One region of the Robertmurraya sp. GLU-23 genome, then DNA from elsewhere that is predicted to be linked to it. Evidence: riboswitches for the same ligand, from Rfam matches in the RefSeq annotation. Region 1 holds a riboswitch; the other holds the start of a gene.
The links. Region 1 has a riboswitch for cyclic di-GMP ahead of ACVBAX_RS07900 (type II secretion system protein). Riboswitches for the same ligand answer to the same signal wherever they lie in the genome.
Positions count from the first base shown of each region.

Region 1 (5,418 bases):
ACAATTTCATTTCCTTTAAGAGCTAGTCCAATCGCAACACTTGTTGAGTTCAATAGGTCTTTGTTTGGGAAATGGTCCGTAACAATCTTTGAAAAATCAATATCTGCTACATGTACCTCAAGTCTATCAGAAAGAACAGATACAAATTGGCAAGCATTAACCCCGGTAACAATCACTCGTTTAAAATAGCCATTTCCCTTACTTAATGAGAATCGAAAGAAGTTCTGTGCTTTCTCTATTTCAGTAACAACATCGTTAATATAAGTCTCTTCATAGATGGCTGTCTCCTCAACTGATACAGACGCCTCTACTAAGCTCTCAACAAACCCATCAAAAGGCAACACATCACTGGTTGAAAACAAATCTTCCTGTTCCGACTCGATTGCTCCCACTGTCATCGTTCTTGAAAAGGCTATGGTTCCATTGTCGAAAATATGGATATCTATAGAGTCTTTAGAAAGGTCCACGATCATTTCGGTTCCCTGCAACCACTCTGGGTTTGTATGTGAAACCAATCTCTGCAAAGCTGTGCCGCGAATCTCCGCGCTTAACGGCTTCAAACCTGCCTGAATACTCACTTCCAAAAGGTCCTCCGATAACGGCAAAGACGTCGCAAAAAACAGAATATCCGCTTTATCGGTTGCCTTTTCTCTTACCTCAGAAGCAAATTCCACAGCCGTCAAATTTTCGATATCCATCTGCTCGTCGGGCTCTGCCTTAATTGTCCCGATCTTCACAAAATCATAAATAGACTTTTCAAAAGGGAGATGGATACTTTCTCCAACCTGGTATTGAAGAAGCTTCGCAAGTGCTTCTTCCTTTAAATCAGGAAGCGAAGTTATTCGTCTCACAATAATGTTTTGAGTAGGAAAGGCCAGATGAACATGCTTGTCCAACACCTTCTCCTTCAACAAGTCCGCTACACCCTTTATATCGGCTATTCTTGAATTTTCTAATATGGTATTCTTTGCATCTGTTACATCTATATCAAGTAAAACAGGTTTATTGTTTTGGATTTGTACCTTCGCAGTTGTAATATACTGATCGCGAAAGTCTATTCCGGAGAATGTATCGTTTTTTTTGAAATTGAACATGTTGCACCTTCTTTCTGTTGATGAATTATCGTATGGTAGAAAATGATATACTTTCTTTTTTCATGCTAGAAGCGAGACTTTTTCCACCTTCTTCTAGAATAAGACGCTCACATGTTACTTTCATGAGCTCACAACTTATCCCCGTTGCCTCATCTAGTTCACTATAAACTTTAAACCTTTTAGACTGTCCTGCCACCTCATTAATAACAATTCCACTGTGTACATTAATTATGCTATTACCATTAAAATCCAATATATCTACAATAAGAGCTCCTTTTATTACTATCTGATCTTTATTTGCGCTACCTCTAAGAATGACATTTTTAATAAAAACCCTTTTATTTTCTGGGATTGTTATAGTTGGGTCACTATTACCACTCATATCAAGAGTATCGAAGATTAATGTCTCGGTTTTACTTGGATCGGACTGATCCTCTATTATTTCTTTCATTTCTTCTATTGAATAACTTGTTTTGTTACCTTTCTTATCAGTTTCTGGCCAGACGACACCATAATCGATTAATACATCTTCATATATTTTTAGTTCTGTTTCTTGCATCGGTATCTTTATTTGGTGTTCTGAATCTTTATCGTATTTATAGTTAAGATCATCATCATCTACAAAGTTATATGGTTGTTTAAAGGGAGAATCCATCTTATTATCCACAGTAATATCTACTTTCACTACCCTACTAAGTTGTGATTCTTGTTCATTCGTATACTTAGCTCCTAAAGTTAACTCAATAGTATCCCCGGATTTCACATTATCAGGATCAATATTAGTACTTAAACTAACTTCAACGTTCTTTTCACCAATTGAATAGTTAGCTACATTACTCTTTTCTTGAAGGTATGCTAAAGGGCCATTTCCTTCCTTACCTTGATAATTAGCCATTTCATTTAACACTATTTCAATTGCTCCTTCAGCACGGTAAAACTCTTCTTGCTCCTTAGTTGTTTTCACTATATTTTTTAATCCATAAGTAGTGGTTGCTAACATAGAGGTTCCAACTATACTGACAATTACAACCAAGATTAGAACAATCATTAGTGCAGCTCCAGATTGGTTCCTCCTCAAATTATCAAACATAAAGTTCCTCCCTAAAAAGCTAATACCTTACTCTTTCTTCTCCATTAGAGGTTACCTTAGTAGATATTTTATACTCTTGTTTATCTTTTTCTAAAACTAAGGTTACTTTGAATTGGCTTGCGTTTTCTACATCTGGCATAAAGTCAAATTGCTTAACGTTATTCGATAAGAGATTTGATTCCAGTTTTAATTCATTATTTGAAAATGAAATCTTACTGCGAACATCTTCCCCATCTCTAACAGCATTAGAGATGGTTTCCATTATAAATCTAGCTTCCCGTTGCAATTCATTTTCCTTTGATACTGCACTTTCCATTTTTATCCCATAACTAAATAGAGCGAAAACAAGTCCAGATACACTAACCATAATAAGAATAACAATTAATAATTCAATCAATGTTACACCTTTTTGGTTATTCACCATTTCTCACCACCGTAAAAAGTTCGATTTGGTCATTAGAATCTATTTCAGAAGTTACAATTACTTGGATTTCACTATAGCTTTGAGTTATATTCTCTTGAGTATATTCCTGCCCAACCACTTTAACTGTTGCGTCTATCAGGTCCCCGAGAGTTCCAGGCATATTACAGCCTTGCGTAGTGGAACAGTCATAATTTTGCGTTGAACCAGTGAAGCCGTTTTGTCGGATTTCTTCCATTACTTGTTGGCCAAAATATATTAGCTGTGTATCCCTTCCCTGTTCAGTTGTTCTAGTAAAACTGCCTGTCATAATTAACAGCAGAGGGATAATAGCCATTCCAGCAATGACGACAGAGATCAATAATTCAATTAATGTGACTCCCTTTTCGTTGTTCATTTTTATCTTCCCCTTATAGGAGTAGTAAGCTGTACCAGGTCCAAATATCCTCTCCGTACAGGTATGCCACTAATGTTCCAATCATAATCGAAGGCCCAAAGGCAATCGGTTCTTTTCGTTTAACAACTTTTAGTGCGATTAATAGTACTCCAACAACGGCTCCTACAAATGAGGCTAAAACCAAGCTCATTACAGTTAGTGCTGGGCCGAGTACCACTCCAATAGCTGCATACAGCTTAATGTCACCGCCACCCATGCCGCCTTTGCTAACAACAGCAAGCAACAAGAGCAAACCGAAACCAACTACACTGCCTAGTAAGTAAGTTAAAAATGGTTCTTCTCCGATAAAGAAACGTACAATTACTAGAACTACAATACTTGGTAGAGTAATCACGTCTAAAATTAACTTTTCACGAATGTCTGTTAGTACAGAAAGAATTAATAACGTTGATAATAGGATTGCAGGTAGTAGTTCTGAAGTAAGCCCTATTTCTTTGTAAACAATAAAAAATATGATTGCAGTCATTCCCTCTCCTAATGGGTATAAAGGAGAGATCCTTTCTTTACAATAACGACAACGACCTTTTAAGAATAGGTAACTAAATAGAGGAAATAAGTCAAAGAAACCTAACCTGTGATTACAGGAGGTACAGTGGGATGGTGGGTAGGAGATGGATTCTTTTTTTAGGAGACGGATTGCTACTACATTAAAGAAGCTACCCAATACGAGGGATATAATAATAATGAATAGATCAACTATAAGCAATTACTTCAGCCCCTTTCATCGAGGTTTCCATTTCATAAAAATAAAACTGCCGCATTTTTTATGTTGCGACAGCTAATATTAGCTATTAATCTTCGTCTGAATCATCAGAAGATGGTGTTGAAACACCATTACAAGATGAACTTATAGCTCCGTTAGTAACTGTGAAAAACTTTGTTGTATCTTCAGCACATGTTGGTGCAGAATCTAGATATTTGCCTGCTACAAGTGCACCTACGTCAGCTGGTACGCTTCCCACTTCTACTTCATATCTGTTAACTGCATCCTTTAAAATAGATAAAGTCTGCTTATTAGTATTAATCTCTGCTTTATCCTTATTGCCCATAACCATCGGCACCGCCACAGCAGCAATAATCCCCAAAATAACAATAACAACAAGTAGTTCAATTAGTGTTAAACCCGCTTGGTCTTTCATTTTCTTCTTTAATGATTTTAACATGAAGAAAGGTCCCCCTTTTAATTTTTATGTTTTTTCGAGAGCTTTTTCTTAAAATTTGGGAATAAAAAAACCTTTACAGCTCATTCTATGGAATGTAGTTGTAAAGGTCGGTTGCACCAATCGCTCGATATGACTCAGGTGCCCACGTACAAGTCATATTTCTTCGCGCCCTTATCTAATGAAAAGACTCTGTGATAAACATTACTTATTTACTAGTAGTCTACACTAAAAAAAATGAAAAAAAAAGAGGTTTTATGTAAATTTACTATTAGGAAATGTTGGCTAAACATTATTTTAAAAACACCATTTTCTATACTATTTTCCCATATAGAGTAGTATCTTCAATTTCCTCATTTATCATCTTTATTTTTCAGAAATAGCAATTCCAATTAATAACAGGAGCAACCATTAAATAGTTCCTTATACCTATTAGATATCATAATCTACCTCAAATAAATTTTTCCAATATTTATAAAACAAAGTAACATTTTTCCCTTTTTACCCATTATAATAGGAAGAAAATATCACTTATTCTATTAAAAAGGGGATTACATATGTCTCAACCATACCAACAAAAACCTATTTGGGCTTGGGTTGTTCTTATTTTGGGTGGCCTTTTTATCGTTTTCTCTTTACCCGGTATACTGTTAACACTTTTTATGCAAATCAGACAACTAGAAATCGTAACTTCTATCTCTATCATTTTCTTTACAATTGGTGTTTGCATGATTGTTGTTTTGCTATGGGGAATGAAGAGAGCTTGGACAGCCATTAAGAAATATAACGAATATAAAGCAAAATACACTGTCATTGAAACAAATCTAGATCCGACTCCTCAAGAGAAAAAACCCATTTGGCCATGGGTAGTCATTGGGATCGGTGCCTTACCGGTACTTGGAATGGGACCAGGTGTCATCATGCTTCCAATCATGCCTTTGTTCTTGGCTGGCATGTCTACCGATTCTGGGACTACTCCCGAATATGTGCCTATGCTTATTCTTCTGATTGGTTATGGGATCATGATTGGGTATATCACCTTACTCGTAAAAGCTATCAAGAGACTACGTTCTAAGTAAATAATCTGACAAGTTGCTCCTACCTTTTCCAGGTAAGAGCTTTTTTATTGTTAAAAAATGTTACAACATAACAGACAGAATATTCAAACATACATATAATACAGAAATATACCCACC
Region 1 covers NZ_JBRKCV010000003.1:87,505-92,922, reverse strand. Annotated here, with positions in the region: gene pilM (type IV pilus biogenesis protein PilM) at 1-1,094, opposite strand, end outside; gene ACVBAX_RS07920 (hypothetical protein) at 1,120-2,184, opposite strand; gene ACVBAX_RS07915 (prepilin-type N-terminal cleavage/methylation domain-containing protein) at 2,204-2,608, opposite strand; gene ACVBAX_RS07910 (type IV pilus modification PilV family protein) at 2,598-3,002, opposite strand; gene ACVBAX_RS07905 (prepilin peptidase) at 3,016-3,768, opposite strand; gene ACVBAX_RS07900 (type II secretion system protein) at 3,854-4,225, opposite strand; cyclic di-GMP riboswitch class II at 4,322-4,405, opposite strand; gene ACVBAX_RS07895 (hypothetical protein) at 4,780-5,301, shown strand.

Region 2 (5,418 bases), on a different contig from region 1:
ATCAAGATCGATTAACTTTTGCAAGTATGTTGGATGGATCGAGCGTCCTGCTGCAAGGAGGACCCTTTTCTGCCGATCAAAAATCGGTTTGGCCAACTGCATGGTGCGTGGCTCATATTCATCAATTCGAATTAATCTCATGGTTACTCCCTCTACAATCATTATTACCCTTAGTATACAAATTGTTCATCAGCATTTCTATTGCCCTTTACTCCTAAGTTTCGCTTCTTCTATAGGATTGATAGGGGAATAGTTTGGGTCGGACCTTCAAATAATATGACGGAGTTATCCATATTTTGAAAGGAGGATGTTAGAATGATACGTAAACTTCTTATGGTTTTACTTGCTGGTTTTCTAGTGACGTCTGTTGTTGCTTGTGACGACGCACCAGGAGAAGATGAGATTGGCGATGGAGAAGTACAAGATGAGGAATAAGGTATTTTTTAAACAAGAAGGGAACAGCACGAGTTACGTGTTGTTCCCTATTTTAGGTCCTGCCTAATTACACACCCATTTTACGGCGTTGATTGCTCACCTTTTTGGTTTGCTGGCTTTTCATTTTCTTCGTGGTTGCAGGACCGTTTGCGCTAGCTTTTCCTCCTGCTTGCTGATTTTTCTTTTTTTCTAGTTGTTGCTTAATGGCTTCTTGTAAGCTTATTTTCTTTTTTTCTGTTTCATGGTTTTCTGTCATGGGTCTTCCTCCATCTTACTTCATATTTTTGTGTTGATATGGATTGATTATTCACCTTGATCTGTAAGAATGATCGGACCATTCTTCGTGATGGCAATGGTGTGCTCAAATTGAGCTGAGTTTTTTCCGTCCACAGTACGAGCGGTCCAACCATTGGAATCCATCTTTGTTTCATAGCTTCCAACATTAACCATCGGTTCGATCGTAAATACCATTCCCTCTTTTATGCGAGGACCTTTTCCTGGTAGTCCAAAGTGTGGAACATCCGGCTTTTCATGAATGGAGGGGCCAATTCCATGGCCAATAAAGTTTCTTACGACCGAGAATCCCTCTCCTTCCACATAGGTTTGAATCGCATGTCCGATATCTCCGATTCGATTTCCTACGACGGCTGCTTCAATTCCTTTGAATAAGCTCTTTTTAGTTACCTCTACAAGGCGGGTTGTTTCTTCAGAAGCTTCTCCAACGATATATGTCCATGCAGAGTCTGCTAAGGCGCTATTCACATTGACAACCATATCTATTGTAACAATGTCCCCTGTATTTAGAGGGTCTTTTCTCGGAAAGCCGTGACATATCTCATCATTAATACTAGCACATGTGGCGTATTCGTAACCTCTATACCCCTTTTGCTGAGCAATTGCACCATGCTGTGCTAAATATTTATCAACAAACTGGTCAATTTCCCAAGTTGTTATTCCTGGTCGGATCATTTTTTTTATTTCTTTATGACAAGCAGCCAGAAGCTCCCCTGCTTTTTTCATGGCCTCTATTTCACGAGGTGATTTTAATACAATCATTTATCTCACTTCCCCAAATCCCAATAATGTATAGTCTATATTGTACTCTCTAACGGTCTATATTAGCAAAGCATTCCTATGTCTAATTTTGTTAGATAACCTCAAACAATAGTCAATCAAACGTTTGATTGAATTCCCTTCCCCCCTTTAAAATCAACAAACACAAAAAAAGAATTTGTCGAACAAAAAAAATAGGTTTCACCCACCCCCATCCCGGGTATAAAAGGGTGTCAGACACCCTCCGTGGACAAAATGGGCATTCTGTCTTTTGGTGGTGTCTGTCACCGTTCGTGGACAGATGGGGTGGTTTTGTGCGTCTGGGGTGGACAGTGGGAATTTTTTAGTTACGCCCACAATTATCACTTTCAATACGAATGGTATTGTGTATAATGCTACATAGAAGGGTTAAAAGTTATTTATCAGCTTTTAATCACTAGAACCGTAATAACTATCCATTTGTGACTAACTAAAGAATTTTTAAGAACGGAACCTACTATTTTCGTTCTGAATATGGAACTAACGAATTTTTTTTGCTATTATGAATTCATACAGAGAGATAGGTGAGTGATCTAGATGATTGGAGATCGTGTTAAGAAACTTCGTCTTGAAAAGAAAATGTCCATGTCTGAGCTAGCTGAACAGGCTGGTGTCGCTAAATCATATTTAAGTTCATTAGAAAGAAATTTACAAACGAATCCGTCTATCCAATTTCTCGAGAAAATTTCAGCTGTCCTTCATGTACCAGTTGACCATCTTATACACGAGCATCCAAATAAAGATGAACTAGACTCTGATTGGATGAAGCTTGTGAAAGAGGCTATGAACTCCGGGGTTTCAAAGGATCAGTTTAAAGAGTTTCTTGAGTTTAATAAATGGAGAAGTAATCAATCAAATAATAACTAAAACAAAAAGACAAAATCCAGGTGATTTTGTCTTTTTTTCCAAAATAAAAAGCATTCCCATACGGTCCGACCCTAACGGAAATACTTTCATTCTATGTATGAAACAACCTGCTATGTAAGCTAGTTTCTTTTTATCCTCTAATTTCATTCTCACCTAAAAATCTTCTAATCTCTTCTTTCTCTAAACCTAACTTTTTTGCTTCAAGAATCAACATCATCCACTCATAGTCTAGTTCTTCTAACGTCACTTCACTCGTTTCCAACATTCCTCAATCTCCCCCTAAAATACAATCGTATTCCAGGCAGTCCAGCCGTCTTAGCAAAAAAACTTCTAACTACCTTAGACCTGCGACTTTGCGTCCCCCCTTTTCAGAAGGTTTGCCTTTTTCTGTGTTTTGCTCTCCCCATGTGATTCACTTATCAATCATTTTACTACTCGTTTTTAGTAAATTGTGTAAAAATTTGTCATACACTTAAAAACTTTCCCAACTTTTTAGTTACACTATTCGACAAGGACCTTCATAAGGAACAATTGAGCCCTAAAGAATTTATACAATTTTTTACATTTGTAAGATCAAGCACAAAAATCATAAGTCTTCATGTCGCCCACTGTCGAAATCATTTTTAAAATTTTCTGACTTTTAATGATTAAGTCTTTATTCCTAGTTTTTGATTCTCATATGCTTTTAATTTTCTTTGGATAGGAATGATATTTACATGTACCCTTTCAAGTGTAACCGCATCAAAAAAAGGTAACTTTGTTAGATTATGACCACATATCGGACAGATCCATTCCCCTGCTTCCGAACTGCTGTATGATGGACGATAACATTTGTCACAGTTTTTCCGGTACATTCCCGCCACCTACTATTCTAATAGTTTTCGTTTCTTATTCTATTATTTTTCGTTCTATATAAAGAATAATTTACTTTTATTTTAGACGGATGTGAGGGTAAACTAAACACTCTAAAATGACCATTTTTTCGTTATAATGAACAATTCCCTTTAGTTTTCAGCTCTTTTCTCCTTCTTTCTTACTTTTATAATTTTTTTAAGAACAAATTGTTCGTTACAGTGTACATTTTCAAAATTGTAAATCTAGTACTATTTTTATGCAAAAAAAAAGGAATCAGTCCTTGTGAGACTGACTCCTCAAAAATATTTTTAAGATAGAGTGTTAAGTTGAACTGCTATTTTTGATCCAACATCAGCATTATTTTTAACCAATGCAATATTTGCTTCTAAGCTTCTTCCTTCTGTAAGTTCTTTTACCTTTGCTAAAAGGAATGGAGTGACATTTTTACCCGCAATCTCATTTTCCTTTGCTTCTGTTAATGCCGTTTCAATCACATTATTGATAAATTCCTCTTCAAGAGCATCTGTTTCCGGGATTGGGTTAGCAATCACCACTCCACCGTTCAATCCTAATTCCCACTTTGTACGAATCATGCTCGCTGCTTCCTTTTCATCTTCCACTTGAACGTTCACTTGGAAAGGACTTGTTCTTGTATAAAAAGCCGGAAGAACATCAGTACCAAAGCCAACCACTGGCACCCCATGAGTCTCTAAATACTCTAATGTTAAACCAATATCAAGAATAGACTTCGCACCTGCGCACACAACAGCCACATTGGTTTGAGCGAGTTCTTGAAGATCTGCTGAAACATCCATCGTTACTTCAGCTTCACGGTGAACTCCACCAATCCCACCGGTTACGAACACTTCAATGCCAGCAAGCTCTGCACAAATCATCGTTGCTGCTACTGTTGTTGCTCCATTTTTCTTTGTCGCTACTAGGTATGGTAAATCTCTACGGCTCGCCTTTTCAATGTCCTTTCGGGTAGCAAGCATTTCTAACTCTTCGTCTGATAAGCCTATTTTTATTTTTCCGTCTAAAATAGCAATTGTAGCTGGTACCGCACCATTTTTACGAATAATATCCTCTACTTCCTTTGCCGTTTGCACATTTTGTGGGTACGGCATTCCGTGAGAAATAATCGTTGACTCTAATGCCACGACTGGTACATTATTTTTTTTCGCTTCTAAAACTTCTTGTGAGTATTCTAAATATTTTTCCATGTTTGTTTTCTCCTTAGTGGAAATTATGTTGAAAAGCTTCTTGTAGCTGTTGATGGTTCAATGTCGGGTTAACCGTTTCCTCTGTTGCTAAAGTTAGCATCGAACATGCCATTCCAATTTTGCAGGCATCTTCTGTTTTTAACTCGCGTAAATAGGCATAGACAATTCCTGCAACCAGCGCATCTCCTGCACCCGTTACATCTACAACATCTACCTTTGGCGGTAACAGTACACCCGCTTCATTTGTCTTTGTAAAATAAATAAGTCCCTTGTCTCCGCGAGAAATGACCACTCTCTCAACGCCTTTTTTCATAATTGCTTCTGCCGCCTTAAAAAAGTCACCTTCTTCTTTAATTTGTCTCTCCGCTAAAGCCTCTGCTTCGTCCTTATTTGCTATTAGCCAGGCCACACCATCAAGATTTTGTGGTAACTTCTTAATTTTCGGAGCTGAAACAGGAGTAATCACGAGTGGAATCGCTTCTTCTCTACAACGATCAATTACTTTTGCGAGTACGTCAGAAGGGAAGTTTGTATCAAGCATCACAAGCTCTGTTGATGCAAGAAAACCCCAGCGTTTTTCAACAAACTCTAAATCAACAGAATCATAAATACCCATATCTGCTAGAGCAACCGCCATTTCCCCATCCACATCTAAAACAGCCGTATACGTTCCTGTTACTTCATTTGGAAGAATTTTCGAAGGCTCTATATCAACGTAAGCCCTAGTATAGTCTAGTAACCATTTCCCTTCATGATCATCACCTACAACACTCATAAGAGAAACATCTAATCCTAGTCTTCCCAAGTTTTCGGCAATGTTCCTTGCAACCCCTCCGCAAGAATTACTAGTGCTAGCAGGATTGGATGTTCCTAACTGCAGCTTATCGATCGCTTGCATTTTCCTATCTACATTCGCTCCACCTATACAAATCACCTGTTTTTTATT
Region 2 covers NZ_JBRKCV010000027.1:16,610-22,027, forward strand. Annotated here, with positions in the region: gene ACVBAX_RS24355 (HD-GYP domain-containing protein) at 1-141, opposite strand, end outside; gene ACVBAX_RS24360 (hypothetical protein) at 503-691, opposite strand; gene map (type I methionyl aminopeptidase) at 739-1,491, opposite strand; gene ACVBAX_RS24370 (helix-turn-helix domain-containing protein) at 2,065-2,394, shown strand; gene ACVBAX_RS24375 (anti-repressor SinI family protein) at 2,525-2,659, opposite strand; cyclic di-GMP riboswitch class I at 2,692-2,786, opposite strand; gene ACVBAX_RS24380 (hypothetical protein) at 3,042-3,248, opposite strand; gene ACVBAX_RS24385 (pseudouridine-5'-phosphate glycosidase) at 3,558-4,472, opposite strand; gene ACVBAX_RS24390 (carbohydrate kinase) at 4,486-5,418, opposite strand, start outside.
Region 2: it holds a riboswitch for cyclic di-GMP, as region 1 does, so the genes downstream of both, ACVBAX_RS24375 (anti-repressor SinI family protein) here and ACVBAX_RS07900 (type II secretion system protein) in region 1, are expected to answer to the same signal.